Regions from separate parts of the Lacticaseibacillus rhamnosus genome, predicted to be linked through region 1. Evidence: riboswitches for the same ligand, from Rfam matches in the RefSeq annotation. Region 1 holds a riboswitch; each other region holds the start of a gene.
The links. A riboswitch is a leader RNA that binds a small molecule or an ion and turns the genes downstream of it on or off. The one in region 1 is predicted to bind lysine.

Region 2: linked by a shared signal. The riboswitch ahead of EL173_RS09675 (amino acid permease) and the one ahead of lysA (diaminopimelate decarboxylase) in region 1 are both predicted to bind lysine.
Region 3: linked by a shared signal. The riboswitch ahead of EL173_RS14600 (ABC transporter permease subunit) and the one ahead of lysA (diaminopimelate decarboxylase) in region 1 are both predicted to bind lysine.

The regions. Positions count from the first base shown of each region.
Region 1 is NZ_LR134331.1:118,074-128,411, forward strand. Features, by position in the region: gene EL173_RS00565 (N-acetyldiaminopimelate deacetylase) at 1-163, opposite strand, end outside; gene dapD (2,3,4,5-tetrahydropyridine-2,6-dicarboxylate N-acetyltransferase) at 170-874, opposite strand; gene lysA (diaminopimelate decarboxylase) at 884-2,227, opposite strand; lysine riboswitch at 2,328-2,507, opposite strand; gene EL173_RS00585 (aspartate kinase) at 3,193-4,572, shown strand; gene dapF (diaminopimelate epimerase) at 4,575-5,582, shown strand; gene EL173_RS00595 (aspartate-semialdehyde dehydrogenase) at 5,590-6,648, shown strand; gene EL173_RS00600 (hypothetical protein) at 6,864-7,241, shown strand; gene EL173_RS00605 (NUDIX domain-containing protein) at 7,410-7,823, shown strand; gene EL173_RS00610 (DMT family transporter) at 7,816-8,694, shown strand.
Region 2 is NZ_LR134331.1:1,899,019-1,909,356, forward strand. Features, by position in the region: gene serS (serine--tRNA ligase) at 1-167, opposite strand, end outside; gene EL173_RS09665 (helix-turn-helix domain-containing protein) at 610-2,187, opposite strand; gene EL173_RS09670 (helix-turn-helix domain-containing protein) at 2,566-4,092, shown strand; gene EL173_RS09675 (amino acid permease) at 4,221-5,684, opposite strand; lysine riboswitch at 6,106-6,281, opposite strand; gene budA (acetolactate decarboxylase) at 6,341-7,051, opposite strand; gene alsS (acetolactate synthase AlsS) at 7,403-9,079, opposite strand; gene EL173_RS09695 (hypothetical protein) at 9,402-9,953, opposite strand; gene EL173_RS09700 (GNAT family N-acetyltransferase) at 10,060-10,338, opposite strand, start outside.
Region 3 is NZ_LR134331.1:2,895,726-2,906,063, forward strand. Features, by position in the region: gene EL173_RS14590 (hypothetical protein) at 807-1,418, shown strand; gene EL173_RS14595 (glycoside hydrolase domain-containing protein) at 1,404-3,509, opposite strand; lysine riboswitch at 3,732-3,905, shown strand; gene EL173_RS14600 (ABC transporter permease subunit) at 4,003-5,610, shown strand; gene EL173_RS14605 (amino acid ABC transporter ATP-binding protein) at 5,614-6,360, shown strand; gene EL173_RS14610 (hypothetical protein) at 6,473-6,748, opposite strand; gene EL173_RS14615 (ABC transporter substrate-binding protein) at 6,776-8,053, opposite strand; gene EL173_RS14625 (DUF975 family protein) at 8,586-9,302, opposite strand; gene EL173_RS14630 (iron-sulfur cluster biosynthesis family protein) at 9,373-9,711, opposite strand; gene EL173_RS14635 (hypothetical protein) at 9,863-10,186, shown strand.

The DNA.
Region 1 (10,338 bases):
GAATGGCGGTTGGCAACTTCGGTAAGGTGCGGATGGTGAGAAAAGTCTGCGGAAAACTTTGGATGGTTTTGAGCAGGAAAGCGTGGGTTTCTTTTTCCTGCAGCGCTAATTCCGGGATTTGGTGGAGCTGGCGGCGAATAGCAATGAGTTCGGCTTCCTTCATTAAATGTCACAACTTTCTGAGTTCATCAAGCAGCACCGTCTTAGCTTCCGTTTGATCGTTGACTTTTTTAATCACCTTGGCTGGGACACCGGCGACGACTGTATGGGCAGGAACGTCATTAATGACAACAGCGCCCGCAGCAATGACAGCCCCTTCGCCCACGGTCACGCCTTCAAGCACAACGGCATTGGCACCGGTCATCACGTGATCACCGATTGTCACTGGCTTAGCTGACGGTGGTTCCACCACGCCAGCAAGCACTGTGCCCGCGCCGATATGGCAATGTTTGCCGACAATGGCGCGGCCGCCAAGCACGGCCCCCATGTCAATCATGGTTCCGGCACCGATTTCCGCGCCGATGTTAATAATCGCGCCCATCATGATCACCGCATTGTCACCAATCAGCACCTGATCGCGAATGATCGCACCAGGCTCGATACGGGCATTGGTTGTTTTGATGTCCAATAATGGCACCCCGGTGTTACGACCGGCAGCCTCGACATAGTAATCATCCAGTTTAGCGGTTTTTAAAACGGGCTGAATCTCTGCCCAGTCACCGATGACAGTGCCCGTGTGTTTGCCAATAAATGCATGAACACTTTTAGGGAAATGCAAGTCGGCTAATTTCCCTTTGAGATACACTTTGACTGGCGTGGTTTTCTTGCTGTTTGCGATGGTTGAAATGATTTTTTCGGTATCGAGTTGTGCCATGATGGCCTCCTATTTTTTTGCGACAGTAGTGGCGGTTGATGTCGGCGCTGATTGACTTGGGGCGGTGTAGTGCTGATCGTGTTGAATTAAATCGGCGTAAGTTTCACGCGTGACCACTAGCTGTGCTTGGCCATTTTCGACAAAAACAACGGCTGGACGCGGGTTGCGATTGTAGTTGGACGCCATCGAGTAGCCATATGCGCCAGTGTCGAACACGGCAACCACATCGCCTGGGTGTGTGGCCGGCAGCGGGGCATCATCAATCAAAATGTCGCCGGATTCGCAATACTTTCCGACTAAATGGACACGTTCTGTGGGCTGGGCAGTCGGGTGATCCGCAACCACAGCAGTGTATTGAGCCTGATAAAGGGCAGGGCGGATATTGTCGCCCATGCCGCCATCAACCGCAACGTAAGGCCGCAAGCCCGGGACATCTTTGCGGCTGCCGACCGTGTACAGACTGTAGCCGGCAGGACCGACAATCGAGCGGCCCGGCTCAATCCAAACGGCAGGCAATGGCCAGTTAAAACCGTGGCTTTGGGTTTTCAAGGTGGTCACAATCGCCTGCACGAAAGCTTCTGGTGGTAGCGGATCATCCTGCTTGGTATACGCAATCCCAAAGCCGCCGCCGACATTGAGGACTTTAGGAATAAAGCCGAATTGCTGGTGCCAATGATCAAGGACTGCCAGCAGCTTTTGGGTGACGGCTTCAAACCCGGCGACTTCAAAAATCTGGGAGCCAATGTGGGCGTGAATACCCAGCAAATTAAGATGATCATCCGCCAGAATACGCTTGGCTGCTTCATCGGCTTGCCCGCTTTCAAGATCAAAGCCAAATTTACTATCGGTTTGGCCGGTTTGATCATAAGCGTGTGTATGAGCACTAATCCCCGGTGCCACCCGGATCAAGACGTTTTGCTTGCCCACGGCCGCCTTTAGCAACTCGTCAAGCAGGTCCAACTCGTGAAAATTATCAACGATGATCGTGCCAACCCCGGCGTCTAAAGCTTGTTCCAGTTCGGCTTTGCTTTTGTTGTTACCGTGGAAACTGACTTTGTCCATAGGGAAGCCCGCTGCTTGAGCCGTGTATAACTCGCCACCGGAAACAACATCGACATGAATGGCTTCGGCTTTGGCGACCTCGTACATCGCGATGGTAGCAAACGCCTTGGAAGCGTAACTAACGGCGTATGCAACCCCCGCAGTTTCAAAAACCTGCTTGAACGCCCGAATCTGATGGCGAATGGCGCCAACGTCATAAACATAAAGCGGCGTTTGAAAAGTGTGGACAAGTTGACTGGCAACAACCCCGCCAATCGTTAATTGACCTTCGTGATTTGTGGCAAAATTCATTCAGTTCATCCTCCCGAGTGATGGCAGGGCAACGGCAAACGAAAAGGGACCCTTTTGTTTGGCCGCGCGTCAAACAAAAAGATCCCAACTTGCAATCTACTTGAATGATAGCGCCCCGCTTAGATACCTAAGCGACAGTACAGGATTTATTTAACCCTGGCCCAACAGGCTCACCGATCCCGGATCACCCATTTCGGCAACCGCCCCTTTCACCGAATGTCACCACGAAGGATCTCGCTCGATTCGGTTAGTCATGTTGGCTGCAACCTCTATCTGTTTGACACCACATTATAATAAAAAACGGTACGCGTCAAATTTTTGTGAGCGCGAGCCAGCGCGGTTAGGAGTCGGAGTGTAAGTGGCCTTGGGCGCAATGACCCGGGCTTGGTCATTGCGCCCAAGGTCCTTACACGCAGACTCCTGCGCTCGGGAGCGCGTTATGGGAGTAAAAGCGAACTAGTGCCCTTAGACGGTGATGGCCCGCTCTTGGCCATTGCGACCAAGGTCCTTACATGCCTGCTCAGCGGAACGCGCGTTATGGTGAGCGAGAGTATCTCTTACTCAGAGACCAAATATAAGAGCCTCAAACATGGTGGCTGACGCTTACTTTCTATTTCTTCAGCGCGAACAGTGTGACTGTATTCCAAAGAACCATCTTGAAAGCCTGATTCCCAACAACCCACTTTCAATCCGCCACCCCAATACCTAGCAAAAAATTAAAAACATTTTTAAGCTCATTATTACTATGCAATGGCGTCAAAAAATGCTGTTTTGGCGGGATGGTGGGGGCTTGTGTTTCTCTGGGAGTCTGTTAAAGTACAGAATAAAATGACAGAGTTCTCATTTGCATTGCCGTCTGTTGATGCCAGATGAAAATCACTTACGCAATCGCTGTCGGTTGGTGATTGGCAAGGTTGTTGGCGTCAAGGATACACTGGAAAATGGGGTTAGGGAGGCAGTTTATCGTGCGTGTCGTAAAATTTGGCGGTTCGTCATTAGCAGATGGAGCGCAGTTTGCCAAGGTTGTGGCGATTATGAAGGCGAATCCGGATCGGCAGGTTATCGTAACCAGTGCGCCTGGTAAACGGCATCCCGGCGATGTCAAGGTGACAGACCTGCTAATCAAGTACGCCCAAGCGGTGTTGCAGCAGGGTGAAACGGCTGCAATCGTTGCTGAAATTGTGGCTCGGTATCAGGCCATTGCCACGGCGTTCAACCTTGACGCGCAAGTTATGGAAAAAATCGAAAATGAACTATACCAGTTACCGAATACCAGCTTTAAAAATGCCGACTACCTAATGGCTGGCTTCAAGGCACGAGGCGAAAAATTAAATGCTTTTCTCATGACGGCAGTTTTGAACCACGAAGGTATCGAAGCCACGTATGGTGAACCGAAAACTTTAGGAATTGTTGTAACTGATCATCCCAATGATGCTGAGGTTTCACGTGAAACTTACGATCGTTTGGCGGCATTTCGGCGGCCACTGGGTGTGCTGGTGGTACCGGGATTTTATGGCTATACCAGTGATGGTGATATTGCTACTTTTTCACGTGGCGGCTCGGATATTACCGGTGCGATTTTAGCAAACGGGTTTCATGCCGACCTGTATGAAAACTTCACCGATGTAGATGGCGTTGCGGCTGCTGATCCACGGGTGGTGGCAAATCCGCAGATGATTCAAGAAATGACGTATCGGGAAATGCGGGAGTTGTCATATGGCGGCTTTGGCGTTTTTCATGATGAAGCGATTCTACCGGCCATTGCGGGACAGATTCCGATTAATTTAAAAAATACGAATCATCCTTCTGCCCCTGGGACGATGATTGTCCCGGAACAACATTTTGTGCCGAAACATGCGATTACCGGCATTGTCAGCTCACAACATTTTGGCGCGATCTATCTGCATCGTTATTTACTCAATAAGGAAGTCGGATTTACGCTCAAGCTGCTGCAGGTTTTGGCGCGACATGGCATCAGTTATGAGCATATGCCAAGCGGGATTGACGATTTGACCATTATTTTGGATGATCGGCAGCTCACAGAGGCGAAACGTAAGGCCATTTGTGCTGAAATTCAGGAAGTTGTACACCCGGACGTTTTGAAGTGGATTGACGATTATGCGATTATCATGGTGGTAGGTGAAGGGATGGCACAACGAACCGGATTGATTCAGACGATTTTGCAGCCGCTAGCGAGCGCCGGCGTGCATGTGTCGATGATTAATGAAGGGGCCTCCCAGATTTCATTGATGCTTGGCACATCGCGGGAATCGGCGAATCGAGCAGTCAAGGCCATCTATAACGCCTTTTTCATTCCGATCAATCAGCGTTTGGAGGTGCAGTGAGTATGGTGACATTACAAAAAGTTCATGGCTCTGAAAATAGTTTCTTTTTATTAGATGAAACGCAATTGAAACAGCCATTGAGCACAAGCCAACTGGCAGCTTTTACCAAGCAGGTGACGAATCGCCAAACTGGCTGGTTAGGCGGAGCAGATGGCGTTTTGGCAATAACGGATGCGCCCGGGACTGCTGGGAAAATGACGGTGGTGAATACGGACGGCAGCCTGGCTAAATTGTGTGGCAATGGTTTACGGACAGTTGCCCGCTATCTAAGTGAAAAAACCGGTCAATCAGCATTCAAGGTGCACACGGATTTTGCCGACCTGGCCGTTGCAAAACAGTCGCCATTAGCTTCCGGTGTTCCGGCATATTCAGTTGAAATTTCGCCAGTCAGTTTTGCCGCTGCTGACTTGCCATTTGCCAATCTTGGCGTTGACCGCATCGTTGACACTGTCTTGCCGGCTATCCATCCTAGTTTGAAGTTTACCGCAGTGGCAGTACCCAACCCGCACTTAATTGCATTTGTGTCTAAAGAAGAACTGGTCAGTCCTGATCTGGAGCGAATTGGCAAAATGTTAAATGCCAAAAATCCGTATTTTCCGGAAGGGGTTAACGTAACGTTTGCCGAAATCTTAGGTAAGGACACCTTGTTTGCCCGGACTTATGAACGCGGCGTCGGGTTCACCAATGCATGTGGCACCGGGATGTCCGCAACGACCTTAGCGTTTATTCTGACTCATCCCCAGGAGGCGGCGTTTGAGTGCGTGAATACCGTGTATAATCCAGGCGGCATGGTGAAGACGATGGTTCATCATGACCATGGGCGTTACTGGATCGAACTCATCGGGAACGCAACCGTGACGGCGACAATCACCGTACCGGATGAAGCGCTTGAAAGTGGTAAACTGACACAAGCAACTTTCCAACCCACTGGCGAGCAGGCGGCTTATGAGCAGTTCATTGACTCATTGCCGCATCGAGATTTGGCAGACACATTAATAGAAGGAGCATAAATCAATCATGAGTGGTTATCACGTAGCAGTTGTAGGGGCAACCGGCGCGGTCGGAACCCGGATGTTGAAGATGGTCGCAGAAAGCAAGCTGCCAATTGCGTCAGTCCTTGCCTTGGCCAGCAAACGGTCAGAAGGTAAGACGGTACCTTTTCGTGACGGGACGTTAACAGTTCATGAAACAACTGATGATGCGTTCAAGGGGATTGATATTGCATTATTTTCAGCAGGCGGCTCGGTTTCCAAACGTTTTGCCCCTGCAGCTGTTAAAGCCGGCGCCGTGGTCGTTGATAACACCAGCGCTTTTCGTATGGAACCCGATATTCCGCTGGTTGTCCCCGAAGTCAATCCGGAAGCCCTGCGCACCCACCACGGCATCATCGCGAATCCGAACTGTTCGACGATTCAAATGGTGACCGCACTTGAGCCGATCCGCAAAGCATTCGGCTTGAAACAAGTCGTTGTTTCAACCTATCAGGCAGTTTCCGGCGCCGGACAGTCAGCCATGAATGAACTGTTTGATGAAACCCAGGCTGCTTTGGACGATAAACCCTTAGAGCCTAAAATTCTGCCAACTGCTAGCGACAAAAAGCACTATCCGATTGCTTTCAACGCCTTGCCTCAAATCGATGTCTTCGAACCAGACGGCTATAGTCATGAAGAGTGGAAAATGATTCACGAAACCAAAAAGATTATGGCGGGCGACATGAACAGTGATGCGATCAAAGTCACCGCCACTTGTGTTCGGATTCCAGTACCAATTGCCCATTCCGAAGAAGTTTATTTTGAAATTGAAGACGCTAACGCCACCGCCGACGACATTCGCGCTGCATTAAACGATGCGCCTGGCGTTGTGGTGCAAGATGATCCAAGTCAACAGCTCTATCCGCAAGCTATGAATGCAGTCGGCAGCAAAGAGGTCTTCGTTGGCCGTATTCGCCCGGATGCTGAAAATTCTCGGTTCTTCCACATGTGGGATGTTTCCGACAACCTTCTTAAAGGAGCGGCATGGAACTCCATGCAAATTGCCGAAACGATGGATGCCATGGGGTTAATTCAACCGAAATAACGAATAAGTTTAATAAAGCCATTTGCGTAGTGCACGTCAAAACACTAGGCAAACGGCTTTTTGTTTTGCAGCGGGGGGACAACAGACGTAACATGCCAGCGTCCTCTGTAAATAACGCCTCTAATTCTTGCTAGAAGCTTAAGATGCTGCCAAATTGATTGACGGATTTCTTAAAATAACTATACTGATGAAAAACGAGTATAGGAGCATGTTACATGAAAAAGCATCGTTTCGTCATCGCATTGATCGGCTTATCACTTTTCGCAGTCAGCAGCACTGTTGCCGTCGATATGACGCAAGCCAATATCGATCAGCAGGTTGTCCAATACACGTTGAATGGCAAGGGGCTAGTCATCTTCAACCAGGCGCGCACCTATCGAACGAAAAGCACCGCCGCAGTTTATAAAGGCTCCTTCGCGGCAGACGCACCGACAGCAAGCTTCAAAAAGGTCGGCAACCTGACCAATCATAAAGATTATCGAGTAACGCGTAAGATAACAGCCAAGGCTAAGTTGAAAGGATCGGCCACGCAGACTTTTTACTATGTGTCCGGGCACGGTTGGGTGAAAGGCAGCGACTTGACGCGATCGTGAACTGTGTCTTCAAAATCAGGGAAATCCGTGTAGCAACGCAGCTAAGATTGCGTGAATCTGTACGGATTTTTCTTTTTGACTAGAATTGGTATATAAAAATTGTTGACCTGCCTGACTGTGAACGATACAATCAAACTCCGACTTTAAAAAATGAAGAGGTGATTTGATATGGTAAACGTTTACTTTGGCCCAATCCCGCAGAGACCAGACTCGGTGCTGGTGTTGCAGTTTTATCATGGCAGACTCATTTGGGTACATAATGTGAAACGGAAATGGGAGCTGACCGGTGGTAAATTGGAGCCAGGCGAGACGGTTATTCAGGCGGCGGTTCGTGAGTCTTACGAAGAATCCGGCGCAATCGTCGAACCCAGTGCGATTTCGTCGTTGGGCTACTATGTTTTGCCAACCGGCCATGTAACGGCAGTTGTACAAGCAGAGGTTTTACGTTTAGAGGCGATCCCGATGACTTCTGAAACCGATGATCGCCGTTTACTCTTTGCACCATTACCGGATGCGGAACAATCTTTTCATGATCATATTTATCGGCAAATTTTTCAGCACATTGGGTGGCCCCATGAGTAAGCGGCGCGTGGGCTTGTTACTTAATCTTTTGTCAGTGGCTGTGATGGCAGTGACACCGGTGATGAACAAATGGTCGATGAACACCCTGTCGCCGCTAGCTGCAAGTTTTTATAACGCGCTTGTTTCACTCGGTTTGACTTTTATCACGATTGGTGCAACCCATACAAAATTGATATGGGTGAAAAGTCCCGTTATTTGGGTATTGGGACTGACCAACTGTTTAGGCATTGTTTTGCAGTATTTGAGTCTTTTCTTTCTTGATCCGGTGAGTGTCGGATTGATCGGCCGCTTCTATATTGTTTTTGCGATTTTATTGTCTGTATTCTTGTTGCATGAGCGGTTTGATCGCCGAGAAATAGTGCCGATTGGGTTATGTATTGCCGGAACAGCGTTGGTATCCGATTTCTCCGGGCGTATGACTGACATGCTCGGACTGGTTTGTGCGTTTGGCTACACGTTTAGTTTTGCGTTAACCAACACGCTGGCGAAAAAAGCATTGGCGCGTGTCAATGAAAAAATTTTGCTTTTGTACAACCAAGCAACCGCAGTGATCATACTCGGCATTGTTGCAGCCGGCAGTGGCAAGTTAGCTTTTTCGCCCAACGTGGGTATTGGTGCCGTTGCGGTTTCGGCGTTTTGCTCCGGGTTTCTGGGACTGCTGCTGTTTTACCGCGGACTTAAGTTCATCTCATTTCGCGATGCCAATTTAATTCGCGCACTAAACCCAGTATTTGTTCTCGTATACTCATTACCTTTTTTCCGGATTCAAATGACGCCGGCGTTTATACTAGGCGGCGGGTTGATTGTCCTGTCAATTGTCTGGATGTCTTTGCCGGTGAAAAAACGCCCAGCGATTGGGAAGGAAAATTGACAGTGAGACCGCTATTTTTGCTAGGCTTTTCTGAAAATCAACGTTAAATTGGAAAAACCCGACGTTTATTTGGACGATGCCACAACTTCATGGAATTATTTTACACTAGGGATAGTTAGGGAAAAAGGGTACCTAAAAAGCAGTTTAACAGAGCCAGCGGTTGTTGAACTGGCTAGTCATCTTGGAAGAAAAGACAGGCTCGATCTTGAAGAAGTTTAAGTTGGAAACAACAAAAATATATCTTTATTATTATGCTTGTCAGCAGGTAACTCGATCGGTCCGTCTCACAGTATGGTTGGGTTAGGTGTCACGTTTTTTGGAGATGAATACTTATCGTTGATTTAAGGGAAGACATCATCGCTACTTGCGTTTTTACGGTATTTCTATTTTGCGTTGATATAATCCTAAAGGCTCCGCTGCAGATTATTAGAAATCTGTTCACGGGGCTGCTTTTCTTCGTGATTATGTTACTAGTTCAATATTTATGCCGTAAAAAACATGATGTTCATGAGGAGTCTTGAGGGATGACTGAACGATGGTTTCAAAAATCACTTGTCTCACAACGAAGCGTTAACGTGAAATCTTACGTTGTCGGATACTAACCGTTGATAATATCTTTTGTTAGATTTAATATCACCCCAAAGTTTAGCGTTGCTTTCATTGCTTAGATCAATGATTGAATAAGGCTGTTTTGAAAAGGGGATTGATTTAAAGAAAACCAAATAATGTTTATACGTGAAGGCCATGCTGTACGCAGCGGCCTTCTTTTTTCGAGGGTAGGAATGAACGTAACTGATTTTTGCGTTTGGGTATTTCTTTTTAAGTTTCCTCAATTGCCTTTTTGTTGGTCTATGGGTAAGAACTAAATGACGTTGCGGTTTTAAAAAGGGGACTCTTAGACGGAGAATTTGAGGGAAATCTAGTTTAATTACTTTTTCGATATTGTATTGTGCCCGTAACTTTGCAAGCTTTTTAATTTTGGGAGAGGACAAAAAAAGAATTTGTCTAGACGAATAACCAGGACATCCATATAAAAATATTCCAAGAATGGTTAATACTGAGGCTGGTGAAAAGACAAATATAAGAAAGAATATAAAACTCAGAATAGTTGACAGTCTATCAAACATGTTTCCAGCAAACACTTCACCCAGTAACATTAAACTTGCGTAAACGCCTAGGGTGATTCTGATAATTAATATCATCCTTTTTTCGAAAGGAATTGTCATTAACAAAACCATAGATTGGTGAATGATACCAATGTAATCTTTGAAAGAGATATTTGAGACAAACAATACTAGCTCCCCTTTTTTAAGCAGAAATGATTCCGCTTATCGAATATATGACAATTTAGACTTAGCTCATTGATTAGTGGCATCTTCGGCTATTCAGATGATTTATCAGGAACACGCCGTCAAAGAGGCAAAGGGTAAAGTTAATGCAACTCGAGTTAAGTGAATTCTAACATGAAATCGTCATTTCAGTACATTCAAGAATGTACAGAGTAAGACCTAAAGAGTGAAAGTTGAATATCCGCAGAAAGTCCCGAGAAATCGGGACTTTTTGACACCAAAAAAGACGCAAAGCACTCCGCGTCGTATAATTAAGTTGACCAAAACCAACATACAACGGAGTCTTTACATCCAT
Region 2 (10,338 bases), 1.2 Mb from region 1:
GAAACTTCATTACGCTTTGCCTTTAACTCCTCGGTTTGAACTGTTACCTTACGTCGTTTCTCATCAAGGGCGATTAATTCATCGATTTCCTCACCCTTGATCGCGCGAGCAGCCAACTTCTTTTTTGCCCACTCCGGCTTTTGCCGAATCAACTTGAGATCTAACATATTATCCTCCTTCAAAAGTATCAGGCAGTTCACAAAAGGCCGACTTTCCCAGTGCTTGCCATCGCTAGGGTGCGCCTCTTTGGCCAACTTTGGACTGCTATACTTATTTCTAATCGAAAACCCGTCTGAGTGCTCAGTGCACACAAAAAGCCCTTCATCTCTAATGGGACGAAAGGCTTTTTCCGCGGTACCACCCAAGTTTGGCGCATAACGCCACCCTCTTGAGGCTGATAACGGTTGTCACCGTGCAGTTCATCACTGCCCACTAAGGCGCTGGAATGAGGATGATATGTCAGCTTGCACCACCCGCTAACTCTCTAAAACATCCATTAGGCGCTTCAGACGTGTTTACTATACGTTGTTAGATTACCGCATCTTTCGTGTTTAGACAAGCATCGAGAGCAGTTTTCATTAAAAGAATTAGCAAAACGATGCGTCATTTTCAATAGATAAATCGCGCATCTTTGAGGGTTTTCCCGTCCCATAGTTCCCGCAAAAGGCTATAAAGATGCCCATAATGATCGTTCGTGACATTGATGTGCCATGGGAAGATCTGGGTTTGTCCTGCTGCATCCTTAATGGCACCAACCGAAGTCGTAATAATCAGGTCAACATCTTTAAGGTCGGCATCCGGTGAAGCCAACTCAACAAACGGCACAGCATGTAAAAAAGCCAATAAATCAATGTATCCCGTCACCGTTTGTTCAATGACCGGCGCAACCAATACTTTTTGTTGGGGCTGAAATTGAACCAGTAGTTGATGCAGATTGCGATAAAACGCTTCTGCCAAAACATCGCGGCAGCCAACAAATGATGTCAGCTGCTGACTATCAATCACCTCATTGAGGGTTACTTTAACCTGCTGATAAAAGTCCGGGTCATCTTTGGTTTGCTGCATATTGGCACTAAACTCCGCCAACAAGCTGGTCGTGAAGTCTTTGTTGAACGCTAACACGCTGACGGTCACGCTTAGCATATTGGCAAATAACAAATTATAAGTATCATCCGGCAAATGGATATCAAGCTTAAAGTTATACGGAAAACGCGTAAAGAAACCGTTAATAAGTTGATAGATTTCCGGATTATAGTCATTGTAGCGGGCAATGATTCGTTGTTCTACCTGACCATCCGTAATAATATACAGCGGGGCAAAATTAAAAAGGAAATACAAGGCATCACTTTCACTTTGTTGCTGCTGCGTTGTCAGGTGCTGCAACCGCTTCGACTTATCCAGCAGGCTCAAAGCAGCATCACTAAAGAGATTCGGGACAGGATATTGCAAAACTTTTGAACCGGCTTCATGTGACAAAACATGGCCGCTTAAAATACGCTGGTGAGCCACCGCAATATAATACATCAACAATTCTCGCGTAATCTTGTTGACCTTGCCACTGTCAAACACAACCAACAAATCATCTAAAATTTCGCCTGCACGGTCATGGGATAAGTTTTCAAATGGCCAAGCGACACCGTTCGTTGCCAACCAGTAAGCAATGGTGATGAACAATCTGACATTCAATTCGGCTCCCACGAAGGAAAGTGTCTCGTAAGAAAATTGGACGCCACTTTGCCGGGCGTAACCGCGAATGACTTTCAAATGTCTTAACACGGTCGCTTTAGAACTGTCACAGGCTCTTAAAAAGTCATCAAAGTCTTCATATCGCTGATACAAAACCGCATCCAAAAAATGATACGGATTTGACTGTTTAACCAAATAATAGCGAAACTCATCAACCGGTATTCCCAGCAATGTTTTGACCGACGCATGTTCGCGGCCAATCATTGCTTCCAGCGAATGCATCAGGCCATTATACGTGTTATAGACGCTGCCATAATTACGATTGGTAATTGCCGCAACTTGTTTAAGGTTAACTTCACTAACCAATAGCCGGTGATCCCGATACGCTTTCACCCGCTTTTTAACCGGTGTCTGGGCTTCTCTGACGTCAATAATGGTCCGAAACAAACTCAGCTTTTCAGCATCGGACATTGATAAGAAAATGTCATGATTGTCTTTCATAAAATCTCCTTCGCGTAGACTTCTGTGTTGGGTAATCCATTCATTTGGAAACGCGTGGTATAAAGACTTGAAGTAGCAGCCCATGAGTCCTCGTCTTCTTAGACCAGCACGCGTGATACTACGCCTGTAAGTCTGAATCAGGCGTAAATTTAATAGGAATTTCTAGATATCTCGATTATACTTCACTGAAGACGCATAATCAGCTTCTTACCCCTGTCTGGCTTATTGCTATACCAACTTGTGAATCTGCCGGTCATTTGATTCACTTACTTAAGGTTACGAAAGCTCAATCATTCACGAGAGTCGCATCGCTTTTGTCATTCTTTGGTATAATTAGAGGTGAAGGGGTTTTAATTGCTACAGATTGGAGGGTACGCGATGCTTTATGAGCAAACTTTTCTTGACCGCGCTGACTTGCAGAAGTTTCAAATGTTTTCGGCTATCAAGGACAGCACCGTCCAGACCTATACCATCAATACCCTCAGTCGCCACCTAGACCTTTCATATCAGCAAGGCTATAACATTTTACAGGAACTGTTTCGGGATATGGCTGGTTTAACGGTCCATCCGGAAAAGTTAAAGCGCCGTCAAATTAATCTTTTAATGGAAATTGATGTCACTGTCGACGATTATCATCTTTACCTGCTGAAACATGCTATCGCTTTTCAGTTTGTGGACTATATCGTGCAAGCCAATCACCCATCAACCGAAAAGTTTTGCCAAGCCCATTTTATCAGTCGCTCGACTTTGGTCCGTAAAACCGCTGCCTTACGCAAATTACTCAAACGATTTCAACTAAAACTTTCTTTTAGCGATTTAGGCTTTATTGGCCAGGAGAGCCGCATCCGGCTTTTCCTGTTTGACTTTTATTGGCTTGGCTATCATGGCGTCGATTGGCCGTTTAAGGTTCTGGATGAACATCAGATTGTGCAGGAATACATGGCCCTGCCGAACGCCAAAACGAATCCGGTTGATATTCTTGAAGAAATCCTTTTTTGGGCTATCTGCCGCGTCCGTATCAGCGGTAATCATTTTGTCACCGGTAATGAGGCATTTGATCGGATCTTTAACGACTATCCGCCTTTTCAACACGATGTTTATACACGTGAGATGTTCCCTGGTTTCAACCAGCGCTACATGAAGGGTGAAAATGACTTTTTTTATTTTCAGCAACATCGGACCATCACCTTCTTGCCAAGTATTCCGGACGATCAAAACTTCATCCAATATTTATTGCAGCGACCAACTGTCACGGCAGATTTTGTGAAACGCTTATTGGCTTTCTTAAATCAGCATGTCCGGCATCAAACCGCTTTTGATCTCAACAATGAACATGGGCTCATCCTCAACCTCGCACGTATCGCTTTGAATAATGAGATGCTCGGTGGGGACTTCATGCATTTGGTTGACTTCTATCAGCCGCGCGGATTGAATTACACGAAGACGAATCTATTCCGGGTCCTGGAAAAATTCGTGGCATCCTTGCCGAAAACTCCTGAATATCAGTATTTTTTGGGAACCGACCATCAATTCCTGCACACACTTTATTTCCTATTAACGCCTTATTTACGCTACTTTGTTGAAACGCCAACTGTACAGGTTAAATTGGCTTACCTGGATCACGACTTGTTGAACCGGCGCATGGTCAATCTTTTGACTGATTTACCGGTTGTTGATTTACTTCCAGAAGATGCAGCATTTGAAAAAGCTGATCTTGTCATCACCAGTGTGGACAATGAACCGGCTATTAAGGCAGCTGTTCCGGCCGATTTTCGCGGTGAAATCATTAGTTGGATGACTGAAGATAGTGACAATGCTATTTTCCAGCTCTACTTGCAGATTCGGCATTTATATCTTAAGAAAACCGATGCTTCCTTATCGGCTGACAACGATGAACGGTTATAAATCGTCACCGCATGATAACCAGTGACAATTTCAAATTAGCATCCTTTTGTGACCAATAAGGGTGCGTAATAAAAAACGACCTGAAAGATGACATTCATCCTTCAAGTCGTTTTTCATTTGTAAGCTTGTTATTTAGGATTAGGTTCATGTTCGCGATGCGGGGCTAGGTCGACTTTTTCAAGCGGGATCAGTTTGGTTTTATGCTTCACTTTATACCAGACAAATAACACAATAAAAAGCGGAATTGACATGTACGAAACCATTAACCGCCCCCAAGCAAAGTGCTGGACTGCCTGCAAATCCTGGCCCACGATGACGATCAGACTCATGATAATCGCCAGGATCGGGCCAACCGGGAACCACTTGGCATGATATTTGAGTTCGTGAACATCATGTCCCTGTTTCACGAAAGCCCGCCGAAACCGAAAATGCGAAACCGCGATCCCGAGCCAGGCCAGGAACCCGGTTAACCCTGAAGCCGCTACAAGCAGCTGGTAAACGTGTGGTCCCATAATACTGGTCAAGAAAGTTAATGCGCCGACTAAGGTTGTCAGCAACAACGCAGCAAGCGGGATGCCGCGGCTGTTCGTCTTTTGAAAAATCCGTGGTGCAAAGCCGGAGCCGCCCATCGCCCACAACATTCGCGTCGATGCATACATCCCTGAGTTAGCCGATGACAAAACCGAGGTCAAAATCACGGCATTCATGACACTTGCTGCGCCTGCAAGCCCAATGCGATCAAACACTAACGTAAACGGCGAAATCGCCACCTGATCCACGCTGGCCCCCAACAGATTCGGGCTAGTGTACGGAATAATCGCGGCAATCACGGCAATCGACAGGATATAAAACAGCAAAATACGCCAGAAAACCTGCTTAATCGCCTTAGGAATACTTGTTTCAGGCGTTTCGCTTTCGCCGGCCGTAATCCCGATCAACTCGGTTCCCTGAAAAGAAAAACCCGCAACAACAAAAACAGCCAAAGTTGCGGGGATACCACCCACAAACGGCGCCGCACCAGTTGTGTAATTTTTAAACCCAATGGGACCATGCCCACCCATGATCCCCATAATCGTCAGTAACCCGACAATTAAAAAGACAAACACCGTTACAACCTTAATCAACGACAACCAATATTCAGTTTCACCAAATGACTTGACCGAAATAATGTTAATCAGGAAAATCAGTGCCAAAAATCCCAGCGAAAACAGCCAGCCAGGTACTTTTGGCAGCCAAAAATGCATAACAATGGCAGTCGTCGAAACATCAACCGCAACGGTAATGGCCCAGTTAAACCAATAGTTCCACCCTAAAGCAAATCCGAACGCCGGATCGACAAACCGACTCGCATACTCGGAAAAAGAACCGGAAACCGGTACATACGTGGCCATTTCACCTAAACTAGTCATAAGAAAGAAAACCATGAGTCCGATTCCGATATAGGCTGCAATGGCTCCACCCGGTCCGGCAGTGGCAATGGCGCTGCCACTTGCAACAAAAAGACCGGTTCCGATACTACCGCCAAGAGCAATCATGGATAGATGCCGTGTCTTGAGCTCTCGTTTTACTTGATTGGATGCTGATTGTGCCACAGATGAACTCCTTTGTTAACGTGAATTGATTTTTGCTAAACAATGCCAGATTTTACTGTCGATATCTGGGGTGAGATTTTCGTGATTGGCTGGTTGTTGACAGCCAGTGGCGGGTTAAATGTAACGATGCGTTGGCCAAAGACTGGTGTTTATGGACGAAAAACTGCAACAAGGGCAGAAGCATTATTCTTTGGGCAATCCGTTAATTTTATTCTGCTTTCTATAACGCGTTCGCCAGCGCAGGGATCGGAGTGTAAGGACCTCGAACGCGATGGCCAAGGGCGGGCCATCACGCCCGAGGCCGCTTACACTCCGATCCCTAACCGCGCTGGCTCACGCTCACACAAAAAAAGCCAATGAGTCGGTCTGTTGTGACTAACCCATCGGCTTATTCTGCTTTTTACCATGAATAAACGTGATCCGATTTGTTAGCGCCCCGCGATAATCGCGACAGTCCAGTGGATGTTATCCAACTGGCCCAATATCGATTGGCTGAACTCAACCGGTATTTCGGCACCTTTCCCTTTAACAACTGCGCGCTTGGTGTTCAGACCATTGCAGCTGCGACTCATGATTGATGCGACCTCTAATCTCAATTACGACTCACCATATCATGTTCAACTGACAACAGCAACTCACTCTCACACAGCTTTAACTCAACTCTCAGCTTTAAGAATATCAGCAACCAAACTTGTTGTATCAAATTGTTGCTTCAAGAAAGGCTGATCATCTGTTGGCAAATGCAACTGGAAGTCGCTAAACTTTTGTAAAAACAGTTCGCCACTATCCAATTCGAAGCCAAGAATATGCCCACCCATACTATGATCAGCAGCCAGAAAATGGACATGGAAACCAGGTGAAACCGCACCTGCATAGAGATCCGGTGAAAAGTACCCAATTAAAGTGCCCTTGATATTCTCAGCATGAAATTCTTTTTGACCCGAGGCCGTTTCGGTCAAGGTCGGATAAGGCGGCTGTTGCGGCAGCACCGCTCGTGTATGCATTTGCGTAAACGTGCCTTCTACACGAACTGCTGCAAATAAATTACCGGTCTGCAGCCGCTCAAGAGTTGCTTTGTGAAACCCTGCCAAATCAAGCCCCTGAAGCTTACCAGCTGCAACGTCGTGTTGATAGTGAACGTTAGCAAAAGGAACCTTCTCGTCTTCTTGCACTTCTCGAACTTTGCCTTGGGCATTCACTTGATAAACCTTACCCGCCTGAATAATTAGCTCACCATCAAGCCCAGTCAAAGTTCCAATGCCAGTATCACCGTGCTGCAATAATTCCCCAACTGTCTGCGTCCCCGCAAAAAGCCCCGGAACCAGCATGGCTAATGTTCCATGTTGATACAACCGATCCGTATTCAAAACGACATCTCCTTTTTGAAGTGAGCGTGAACCGGCGCGTTTAGGGGTCGTAGTGTAAGCGGCCTCAGACGTGATGGCCGGGCTTTGGCCATTGTGGCTGAGGTCCTTACACGCAGACCCCTGCGCCGGTGAACGCGTTATGGTGAGCGTGAACCGGCGCGTTTAGGGGTCGTAGTGTAAACGGCCTCAGACGTGATGGCCGGGCTTTGGCCATTACGTCTGAGGTCCTTACACGCAGACCCCTGCGCTGGTGAACGCGTTATGGAGCGTGAACCGGCGCGCTTAGAAGTCGGAGTGTAAACAGACAATCTCACACTGAGCCACACGCCCCCACGTCAATCCAGTTAACGATTAATAGATCTGATCAGGCAACATCGCAGCGCCAAGTTCAGCGTTATCGGAATAGTCAACCGGAATGTCAACGATCACTGGACCTTGAGTCGCAAACGCCTCATCAAGCACGGTTCCAAGTTCGCTTGGCTTATCAACGCGCAAACCTTTGGCGCCAAAAGCTTCTGCATACTTCACAAAATCAACCGGTCCAAAGTCAACACCTGCTGCACGCCCGTATTTCATCTCTTCTTGGAATTTTACCATATCATAATGGCCATCATTCCAAATAATATGAACTAAATCCGCCTTGAGCCGCACGGCAGTTTCCAACTCCTGACCCGAGAAAAGAAAACCGCCATCACCGGATATTGAAACCGCCTTTTTTCCTGGACGAACCAAAGTTGCCGCGATCGCCCACGGTAGTGCCACACCCAATGTTTGCATACCATTCGAGAAAAGTAAGTGTCGTGGCTCATAACTACGGAAATGCCGTGCCATCCAGATGTAATGACTACCAACATCAACTGCCACAGTCATATCATCTGCGACCCGCTCCTGTAATGCAGCAACAATGCTTAGCGGATGAATCAGCTTTTGATCCGTCAAGGCTGGCGGTACGTCGCTGTCTTGTAATTTAGATTGTAATTCACTCAGATAATGTTTACTCTCCGGGGCCACCTGATAACCGCGCAGCAACGGAACCAAAATATCCAGTGTTTGTGAAATGTCACCAATCAATTCGGTTTCCGGTTGGAAGTTGTGATCAATTTCAGCAGGAACATCATCAATCACAATGATGCGTGCCTTGCCATCAGCATTCCAGTTACGAGGTTCGTATTCCACGGGATCATATCCAATTGCAATAACCAGATCGCTATGTTGCAACAACATGTCACCCGGCTGATTACGGAACAAACCGACCCGGCCAAAGAAATTATCGATTTGGCGATGCGAAATAATGCCGGCACCCTGGAATGTTTCGACAACCGGTAACTCGGTGACCGACAACAACTCGCGAATTTCAGCAGTCACATCGCTGGACGATGCACGCATACCCAACAGCAACACTGGTAATGAGGCTTCCTTAATCGCACGTGCCAAGTAAGTCATGTCACTAGGGCTGGCCGGTCCCAACTTTGGTGCCACTAACGGTTTGATCGGTTCGGAATTGACCGGTGAATCGGTCACATCTTGGGGAATTGACACAAAACTTGCGCCCTGCTTGCCTGATTCCGCCGCCTGATAAGCATTGGCAATAATCTCACTAACATTGTCCGGATCCTGAACTTCAGCCGCATATTTTGTGATCGGCGCAAAAAGATCCGCATTCCGCATACTTTGATGGGAGCTACGTAACAAATCTGCTCGCTTAACCTGTCCGGACAATGCCAAAACCGGATCGCCTTCAGCAGTAGCTGTAACAAGGCCGGTTGCCAGGTTCGAAGCGCCAGGTCCTGAAGTCGTCAAGACAACGCCGGGCTTACCAGTCAAACGGCCAATACCGGCTGCCATAAAGGCTGCATTTTGCTCGTGTCGGGCGACAATTAATTGCGGACTTTTTTTAGTTTTGGGATGTTCTAGGGTTTCAAAAACCCGATCGATTTTGGCGCCGGGAATTCCAAAAACATAATCAATCCCGTGATTTGCCAAACTTTCGACAATTAAATCTGCGCCATAACGCTTCTCTTCAGCCATTTCGCCACTTCCTCATTATTGATGTGTTTCATAATACGCTTTTTGTGTTCCGTTTCAACCCCTATTTTAACTGAAAAACACCGATTAAACAGAGAGGTTCTGTTGCAGTATTTTCATAAATCTGTTACATTTTCGGACAACTCAAGCTTATAGATCATGTTTAATCTTTCCAATATAAGTTTAACTGATTTAGTAGGAACATCGTTAAAGGAAGCTCACGCCAAACTAAAATCGACCGCAAGACAACTTGTCTTTGCGGTCGATTTTACTTAGTTTCTATACTGTTTCAAGATACTGCGGCATCATTTTGCCGGCTACCAGTCTATTGTAAGGAACGACTGATTTTACCGATACCGGTTTTCGGATCAGTCAGTTTCAGGTTAAATCCAAATTTTGTGAAAATATGCCGTAACTTGGCTAAATTAACTTTGTCAAAGGAGCTAATCGTGCCATCCACGAGCGCAACGTCAGCCTTCATCGCCAAATTCAGAAAAGCTTTCAGTGCCAACTGTGCGAGGCCAAGGTTCTCAAAATCGTAAAAAGCCAAGCGACTTTCGGAACCCAGCGTCTCTAAAACCGTAATATGCATCACGTTGTCCCAGCGATTCGTTTCAAATAAGAGCTGTGCCTGATAATCTGCTTTCGAATGGCCATATTTGTCAACATTTTCAAACGGTGTGTAGACGTAAATCGAGTTGGTTTTTTGTTTCTGTTCATCGGCTTTAAAATCGGTGAAGACAATATATTGGCGCACGTCATTTTGATCCGATTCTTGCGGTTGATTCATGCTTGATAGCACTGTCAATTGCGGATCAGCTTCGATTGCTGCAAGCCGCTTATGATAGGCCTGTTCATACTCTGTTTGCACAGTCATTTTGAAACCTCCAGACTAATACTCGTTTTCATTATAACATTTTTCAATTCGTTGCCTATATAAAAGAGAAAAGCCGGATTGAATTCACCCGGTTTTCAAAAAAATATTAAAGTAAATCCTCATTTTCAAACTGATTCGGTAACAATCTAAAATATTGTTCATCGCGGGGATGGTCGCCACTCAATCCCCGTGGCAGCGGCACTTCGAATTGAAATGTAAAGCCTAAACGTTTCAACAAGTGAATTGAAGCATGATTGCTAGGAAAAACACCTGCCCAAATAGCCTTAATATCATGGGCAAATTGATTTGCAATGACCAGTTGCAGTCCCTCACGCATCAAACCTCGATGCCAATAAGCCGGATGAAGGATATAGCCAATTTCACG
Region 3 (10,338 bases), 210 kb from region 1:
ATGATAGTTATTTTCGATTCAGAGAACAAAATAATTCTAAAATAGGCAAATTGGCGTATTTGCAAAGAATGATGCTGGTTATTATTGGACTCGGTTACCTCATTAGCTTGGCCCTCTTTCTTTCAATTTTTTTGGAACTCATTAACCGGAATCCTTTAATAAGAACCGCTCCCTTCGCCTTATGTGCTGTGTCTTTAACGTTGGTATTTGATATTCTTCTTCAATCGACTAGCAAAAAAAAGTTGATACTCCAAATTATGGAGTACCAACATCTTAAAGCGAAAGAGTCACTAACTGCTCCGATTAAGGATTTCTTCGGATCAAAACAGCCTTTGATTAGCATGAGACTGTTTACTCTGGGAATGACCAGTTCGGCCCTCTTGATAGTTTCCTTTTTCTGCCTCTTTATTGATCTAACGCAGCCTCTATCCCGTTAAAACTATCCACCAAAATGTTGGGTAATTTTTTCACGGTGAATTGAGTTCACTGCTACGAACTGTCAAACTTCCTTTGAGTATGGCAATCTATTCTTGTTATTTAGACATTTCTAGAGGATTTCTTCACAGTATTAGTTTGGATCAATATTATTCCTGACACTGTCCGCCTGGTGTATTCTCTTGATTTTGGTTCGGCCTTTAAGCTTCCCTGACGTTCTTAATTTTAAATCATTGTCTTCATTAAAGTTACAGATGCTGACAATTGACATACTCCAAAAGACTCTTTGAATGGTAAAAGCAGACTTTGTTACCATCAGAAAATTGCTTCCCGTTATTTTTTGATATCGCTCGAAAGGTAGTGACGTTTCTATGTTTTCACTATATAGTTGGGTTATTTATGCCATACTGTTTCTCATCGCAAGCTTTTGCTGTGCCTTTTATTCACTCTTTATCCGGCACAAGTTTAAGCTCCATGACAGACTATTGACGAAAGCATTTGGTGATCCCCTCCATAATCCGTATAGATTCCTAGAAACCGAAGATGATCAAATTGCCCGCTTATCACAAGCGTTTAAATTCACCACGTTTATAGGGATTGGTTGCTATTTTATTGGCTTATTTCTCTTTTTCAAAAACCTGAATAATTTCTCAAACCAAATTAATCTAGGCTTAATTGCCATTACCATTTGTTTCATGTTAATTGGAATCATCAGTTTGATCCTAGCCCAGCTAACTGATCAGCAAAAAATGATACGCCAAATTAAGGCGTATCATCAACAGAAATACAAACTAAAATTTTGTGATTTCTTTGATTCTGCTAAACCAAGTGCAAGCATCCGCCGAAATCAGGCCAACATAGTCGGATTATTATTTCTACTAGCAATGCTTTTTTGCATTTTCATGTTTTTCAATTCAGTAAATTATTCTCCTCTTTCAACTTCCCGTATCACACCAACCTATCTTTTGTTAGGCAAACACTAAAATAAGCGCCCCGCCAACAATCACCGCTGTCGCGACCAAACTTGTTGCCGCCGAAAGATAGTTTGTTCCCATATTTCCAGCTAAATCTAAGGAAAAACCTGTTGAAAACACTGGACGCTCGGCGACCTTAACCTCAGGATGATTCTGCCAATAGATAGGCATAAATTTGATCTTCCAGTTAACCGCAATATTCACATCAACATTTGAAAGCTTTTTAGCTTTGATAACGTTTACGGTGATATCTAACTCTACTGTCCCAATTTGGTCTGTTTTAATTGAGTAGTCGATTGACCCTTGCGAAATCTTTGCCCCCACTTGTATTACCTTCGACTGATCAATTACAGCTTGATAACTGGTTGCATCTTTAATGTTTCCAAAATTCGACTCGAATTTTTTCTGCAATGCTACACTATCCAGTTTGCCATCTTTAATACCAATAGGGCCGTTCCCAGCCGTAAAATCTACTGACCAAGTAGCGATTACACCTGGGCTCGGCATTGGAAACATGTAATCTTTGCCTGCTGAGAAATTTACCAAATCGTCAATCAAGCCATTCATCAAGTCATTAGCAACAACTACTTTTGCTGAGTCCGGTAAGGCACCAGGCGTGAATGTCTTCGTGCCCGGATCACTAATTTTGACATCCGTTGCAACCTGATCAATTGGAATGTCACCAATGCTGTACTCAATAAATTGATCGAAGCTCCAGTTTAACGGCATTGCATAACCTAAATTACCTGAATAGCCCGTTGACATATCGGATACGAAACAGCGCACCGCATATCCCGCTTTTAAGACATGTGCACAAACATTTCGCGTGCCATAGATTCCAGCACGAAAGCCTGATTTGGCAAGCCCTGAATTGACACCCCGCATATAAGCGACCACAGTTGCCTCAATATCGCCTTCCAGAATGTCAACATCACAAGCAAAGTAGATAATAGTGCTATTAGGAAAGCCAAGAACTCGTGCAGTTGAAGCAACCGTCATTGCATCAAGCACACCTTGAGTTTCGGTGAAATATTTAATGTCGGCGCCGCCATCTTGATAGATTGGAAAAATGCTCATACCGCCATCGGTAATTGATTTAATCTCAGACGCAGTCAAATTCTTAGGAGTAAAAGCATTCCCTACTGCCCCCTTTAGGTATCGCCCGACAATGCTGAAACCATATTTACGTAACAATGCAACATCAGAACTCGTCAGTTGCTTAGATGTGTCACAAGCGATTGAATCGCGTGTTGTATCACCATTGCTAGTTAATAGGCCCTTAATAACCCGATTACCAGCGATTCTTCCTGTGGTTGGTTCCAGGTTCATCATTGTGCTAAAGGCAGCCACTGCATCGCCAACTGCACTGGTGAATTGGCCATTAGTCGGAATGTCTGTGAAACCATTTACTAACAGACCGTATTGTAGGATGCGAACGGCGTCAGTATCTGTTGATCCCTCAGATAAAACAGGGCAATTGTCAATTGTCTTCTGCCCATAGATACCATTTGCAACATCAGCAGCCATCCCTTCAGCTCTTTGCAATGCATAAATCAAAGCTGTGTTAGTGTCACGTTGATAGATGCCATCGCAAGGTAGAATGCCAATGTTATTACTGAACCGTCCATTAAGATATTGCTGCATTGACCGAACCTTCTCCGATCCCCCAGTAACCAAGGTAAATGCAGCCATATCGAACAATGCCGCCATAAGATTAACTGTAACTACGCCATTTGCGGTAATACCCGCATTCTGCTGTAGTGTTTTGAAAGCTTGCTCTGTTGCATCAGAAAAGTCCTGATTAAAGTCGCTACCAGGATTGATGCCTTTACACCAGAAGGCGCCTTGAATGAGCTGGGCGATATTGCCCTTATAACCGGGCTTCAAACTGCCTACCACCGAAGCTAATGCTGTCTTGGTTGCATCGCCAAATCCTTCACCAATAGCGCTAATACCAATTTCATGTTGTAGCCCCATCCGCAAACTATAAATAGTGGGCCATCCAGTTTGTCCGTTCTCGGGCGCTGTCGTGAAACCAGAAACACTGCTATACGTTTTATTAAGCCATTTTTGAACGGCTAGTACCGCTTCATCTGCCATTTTAAAAATCTCTTTTACAAATTTTAAGGTGACACGTCTGTCATCGAATTAAACAGAACACACGTTCGATTTAATTCTACTGCGGAGACTTCTTTTTGTCCAAACTTTTCTTAAATAAACTTCTGATCGCACAAAAACCAAGTTAGCGATTACGATTACTCCACAAAAATTGACATTCCGTTCCCGTTCCGCTACACTCGTTTTTGACATTTAAATACACCACCAAGAAATAGAGGTTGCGGTGGGCAACGAAAACTGGGGAGTGCCGAGTCATGTTGAACCAGTCGTAAGTGCCGCCGCCGAAATGTTGAATCGTATTCGGACGATTCGCATTGGGCCATGGGCGCATAACCCATGGACTGTCGAAGCTGGTTGCTTCGGGGCGCTATGATTCTGGTTCATGACTAAAATCGATGGAATCGACCTTTATTGCGGTATCAATAAAGGTCGATTTTTTGGTTCCAGCTCTATTTCCCACTACAAGAAGGGAGAAATGTCACTTATGAGAAAACATTGGGTTGCGCGTTTAGGCGTGCTAGGGTTCGCATTGAGCCTCCTGCTTGGCAGTTTTGCCGCAACACCTGTCAGTGCTGCCAGCGATGACAACACGTTTAAAGTCGGAATGGAGGCCGGCTATGCACCGTTCAACTGGACGCAAACAACGAGTGCCAACAATGCGGTTAAGATTCAAGGCAGCCAAGAATACGCAAACGGGTACGATGTTCAAATTGCCCGCAAAGTTGCCAAGGCGTTGCACAAGAAGGTTGTGGTGGTCAAAACATCATGGGATGGTCTGCCGCCTGCATTAACTTCTGGCAAAATCGATGCCATTATTGCCGGCATGTCGCCAACGCCAGATCGTCGCAAAACCATCGATTTCAGTAATCCGTACTATATTTCCAACCTGACGATGGTCGTCCGCAAAGATAGTAAATATGCCAAAGCCAAAAGTATTGCCGATTTCAAAGGCGCCAAGATTACTGCCCAACTGAGCACCTATCACTATCAGGCGATTAATCAAATCAAAGGCGTTGTCAAGGAACCGGCGATGAACGATTTTCCAGCCATGCGCGTGGCCTTGGAATCCGGCACGATTGATGGCTATGTTTCCGAAGTACCAGAAGGGATTACTGCCGAACGTGCGAATCCGAATCTGATGTATATCCATTTTGCCAAGGGTCAGGGTTTTAAAACCGATGCCAGTGATACTAACTTAGCGATCGGCCTGCGAAAAAATGATCCTAATAAGGCCAAGATTAATGAGTTGCTTGCTACGATCTCTACAAAAGAACGGGCACGGTTGATGAACGAAGCCGTTGATAATCAGCCGTCAACCGAAAAAAGCGGCAACTGGTTCATGGCGATTATGAAACAGTATGGTCCCATGCTATTGCGCGGTACCGGCATGACGCTGCTGATTTCTTTGGTCGGGACACTTGTTGGCTTTATCATCGGTTTGCTGGTCGGTATTATTCGAACCACGCCAAAGCCAAAGAAACTGGGTCAGCGTGGGTTACGGGCCGTGATCAACTGGCTGCTGTCCGTTTATATTGAAGTCTTCCGTGGTACGCCAATGATCGTTCAGGCAGCGGTTTTGTACTATGGTGCGGCTCAAGCCTGGCATCTGAACATGGATCGGACAACCGCGGCGTTATTGATCGTCTCAATTAACACGGGTGCTTATATTTCCGAAATTATCCGTGGCGGTATTATCTCCGTTGATGAAGGTCAGTTTGAAGCAGCCAATGCGCTTGGCATGACCCATCTGCAAACCATGATGAAGGTGATTCTACCGCAAGCGGTACGCAACTCCCTGCCCGCGGTCACCAACGAATTTATCGTTAACATTAAGGATACTTCAGTGTTATCCGTCATCTCGGTTTCCGAACTGTTCTTCAGCGGCGAAACGATTGCCGGACAAAGCTTCCAGTTCTTCCACACGTATCTGATTGTGAGTGGCATCTACCTCATCATGACCTTCACCATCAGCCGATTATTCCGTCTCATCGAAAAGCATCTCGATGGTCCAAAAGATTACAATGTGATGAACAATCAAATGCAGGTCGAAACACCCAAAATCAGCACGGCAAAGGAGGACTAACTGATGGCAAACGAACCTTTAATCCAAGTCAAGAACCTTAAAAAGGCTTTTGGTAACCACGAAGTTCTAACCGATATCAATCTTGATGTTCAAGCGGGCGAAGTCGTTTCCATTATTGGTCGTAGCGGATCCGGTAAATCAACGCTGCTGCGGAACATTAATCTTTTGGAAACTCCCACTGGCGGCGACATACTTTTTCATGGCAAAAGTATTCTGGGAGATGATGTCAAGCTGAGTACCTATCGTGCCAAGGTTGGGATGGTGTTTCAGAGTTTCAACCTGTTCAACAACATGACCGTCTTGCAAAATGTTATGGTGCCGCAGCAAACCGTTTTGAAGCGTGACGCTGCTGCCGCCAAAACGCATGCCTTGGAATTGTTGAAACAAGTCGGCATGGACCCGTTTGTTGCTGCTAAACCGGATCAGCTTTCCGGGGGGCAGGAACAGCGGGTGGCGATTGCGCGGGCCGAGGCGATGGATCCTGAAGTCCTCTTGTTTGATGAGCCAACCAGTGCGCTTGATCCGGAAATGGTCGATGATGTGTTAAACACCATGACGGCCTTGGCGCATACCGGGCTGACGATGATCATCGTGACCCACGAAATGGCCTTCGCGCGCGAAGTTTCCGATCGCGTCGTCTTCATGAATAATGGCGTCATTGCCGAATCCGGCACACCGGATCAAATCTTCGGCAATCCGCAACAACAAGCGACCAAGGAATTCCTGAAGCGTTATTTGAATCGGGTATGATGATTCAAGTGCGCGCAGTTCTTAATTGAAAAAGGCATACAAAAACGCGACCCTGAATTTCCGGGGTCGCGTTTTTGGTGCCGGTTAGTATTCAAGTATAACCGTGACAGATTCACCGTTTGACCGGCTTATTTGATTTTGAAGCCGTCTGCTCACGCTTCTTTTCCCGATGTTCCCGCCATGTGTCTAAACTGACAACGATTAAAAATAGAAAAAAGCCGCCCACGACTGACTCTGCCGTCAAAACAAGATAACGCAGCGCCAGGTACCCTTTTCCAGCCGTAACGTCTTGATAGCCGACATAGCCAAACGTCATCAGTACGGCTAGGCCCAAGACCAGCAGCGTATAAATCAGGGTGCGTTTTAATATCCGTTTGAATGTTGTCATGGACACGGCCTACTTTCTATCGGTTCGTTAACGATTATCTTTCAAAATGGTTTCTGCCTGCTTTTGTAACTGGGTCAAAACCGTCTTCGGGGCCGCCTTCTTGGAAACGGTCTGGTCAACAGCATCCAGAAGGTTATTACGATAGGTGTTATAGCCAATGAATGGCGTTGATGAAAAGGCGTCGTCATAAGCCTTGATCGCAGCTTGATATGGTGGGTTGGCCTTCAGATATGCCTGATAAGCACTCGACTTTGTTGCGGTGGAAACAACTGGCACGTACCCGCTCGCCTTGGCCCATTGCGTCTGAATCTTCTTACTCATCAAGAATTTCATAAACTTAACGGCACCTTTAATCTGTGCTGCCGACGCCCCTTTGAATACGGAAATGCCGTTGTTGCCTAGAACCGAACTGGCTTTGCCTTCAAAACTCGGCATAACCGCGGTGCCCCAGTGCATGTCTTTAGGTGCAGTACTTGCAATCTGCTGAATCGTGGCACTGGAACCGAAGCCGGCAAAAATCTTGCCTTGGACAAATGGCACATTAAAGTAGTTATCCAACCCAGCGGTGACGGCCGTCTTGTCTTGCAACATGCTGGTAATCGCCGTCATCGCTTTAATGCTGGCCGGCGTATCAATCTTGGCCTGATACTTAGGGGTAATCAGGCGGTTGCCGGCATCATAAGCCAGCGTTTCAAACTCAAAGTCATAGCTCTTATTAAAGGCAACGCCGGTGATACCGTCACCTTTGAGCTGCTGCCCGATCTTTTCGAGTTCTGACCAAGTCTTAGGTACACTGAGATGATACTTGTCTAAAATGTCTTTATTGTAAAACATGATCCGAGTGCCAGTAGCAAACGGAATCTGATAATAGCTGCCATGGTATTTCAGGTTGGTGGCGATCCCGGGATAAATTGACTTCAATTCAGCAGAAGAAAACTGATCCTTCACCTGCTGATCAATATTGACCAACATCCCGTCATGAACGTATTCCGGAATAATCGTGTCCGTCACTTGCCCAATCGTCGGTAACGTTCTGGATTTGGCCGATGCTAAGTATTTCTTTTGCAGATTATCATATGAACCTTGCGAAGTTGCAACAACTTTATACTGCTTCTGGCTACTGTTGAAAGTCTTGATATAACTTTCCAGTGCCTTGTTGTAATTACCGGTCATGCGATGCCAAAACGTAATGGTAACCGGACCCTTAGAGCTTTTGGATGTTGAACTGCCACCGCTGCTGCAAGCGGTCAGCGCCAATGCCATCAATCCGGTCGCAATACCAAGTAACCAACGTCTCTTCATCATGATTCCCTCCATCATTGCGTTGTGTCATGGACAGGCCCGCTAACTTACCGGCCCCGTCCGGCTACCAATCATCTAGAAACCACATACAGTATACCAATACTCACGGCAGCTAGGGGATTTTGTTTTATCATAACGCGTTCGCCAGCGCAGAAATCTACGTGTAAGGACCTTGGTCGCAATGGTCAAATCCCGATCATCACGTCTGAGGCCGCTTATGTTCTGGTTTACGCCCATAACGCGCTCCCCGGCGCAAAAGTCTGCGTGTAAGGACCTTAAGCGCAATGGCCAAAGCCCGGCCATCACGCTTAAGGCCGCTTACACTCCGACTTCTAATCGCGCCGGCTCACGCTCACTTTCTATAACGCGCTCCCCGGCGCAGGGACCTGCATGTAAGGACCTTGGTCGCAATGGCCAAGACCGGGCCATCACGACCAAGGCCACTTACACTCCGGTCCCTAACCGCGCCGGCTCGCGCTCACAAAAAAAGAAAGCCGAGAATCAATCCCGCTTTCTTTTACCAAGTTATGCTGTGTTATGCTGCTTGTTTGTCCTTCAACTTGAGATAGAAATTCGCAAAAGTCATGGTTCGATACGGCATGACCCAAATAGCCGCTAAGCCAAATGTAATCAGTTCGAGCAGCCACCAACCGAGAAAACTCAGGATCAAGACGAAAAATTCCCATTTGTAACCGTCCATCAGCTGCCGGCTTTGGGTAATCGCTTCGGTATAGCCAATCGGTTGCCCGCGGTCAATGGCATCACGATAAAGCCACTGTGCCTGCGAATATGCCAAGGCTTTGACGATTCCCGGAACAATGAGTAGCAATGTCCACAGGAAGACCCAGACCCACTGCAATAAACCAATAAGCAGGCTGCCTAGAAAATACTCGCCTCGTTCAAATATTTTGAACATCTGCCGCCAACCAAAATGATGATCCGAGCGGCCGCGCAGCCCATCTATCATGGCAAAGCCGACGCCAATCATCAAGAGTAATCCTAAAAGCGAGACAAAGATGAGAATTGATTGCCACATATTCAAGTATTCATTCATATGACTACCTGTGACTGTATCGAGGCGACTTTTAACCAGTATTTGCCATTCACCGTGATGTGCTTCTCGAATCGTTGGAAACGGGACAATTGCCGCCAACCCTGTCAAAAGCAACGCCGGTAAACTAATAAGTAAATAATAGCTGAAATTGGGATTCAACTCCGCCTTAGCTTGATCTTTTAATGCTGTCCGATCCATCGATAATGCCCCCTTCTAACGACGATACATGTTGTCACCGCTGGGGCTATCATAACAGAAAGCGACCATTCTAGACGAATTTTAGCGGCACCTTTGGATTAAGTTGCGGTTTTCCGCGCAACAAAGTAAATTCATCCCCATTAACGGTCAACTCGGTCTTGGTATCAAAAAGTCCACAGGTGTAACTCTTAATCAACACCGGTCCGACTGGGGAATCAAGGTGCGCATCAAATACATCTGGCACATTACGGCGCGGCAATATCAGCAGACTGAATTTAGCTTGCGTTGGATCGTGATACGACCGTGAATAAGGGCCGATGCCATCATTTAAATCTAAAATCAAGACCCGATCCGCGCGTAATAGCGGCGCCAACCGAGCTGCTGCCTGTGCAGATATATTAAGCTCCATATTCCGCCCCTTTTAGTATCATAATCCCTGTTTTCCCCATTATGAATCCATTGTCGCCAGGATACAACTGGCTTGTAAAAGTTTATCGAAATGCCTAGAATTGGAGTAACGAGTTCCAATGTTATTTAGCTAGCTAAGACGAGGTGTGCCAATGAATATTTATTCGGCTTTAAAATTTGTCCAGATCGATCATGCACCAGTCAATCATTTACAGGTTGTCGTCACCGATCAAAGTGGCAAGCCTGATGCTGGCATGACAGACTTATTAATCGACTGCCTCAACAAGATCGACATTTTCGTTGATCTCAGCACCACCGACCGCGTCAGTGACGTGATTGATGATCTCAATTTACTGACGCCACTGCCTTATGATGTTCTCGAAGAATATCAAAAGATTCTCGAGCAGCCCATCACCGGTATCAACATCGCCATGAAAAAACAGTTAATCGAATTCGTTTATGCGCCCTTAGTTTAACATCACGGTGCTTCATCCTTACAAGTCCGCCTGTCGGTAAGCAACGTATGCTACCAATGACAGGAGGATTTTTTTATATGGTGAGCGTGAACCGGCGCGCTTAGGGATCGGAGTGTAAGTGGCCTTGGGCGTGATGGCCCGGTTTTGGCCAT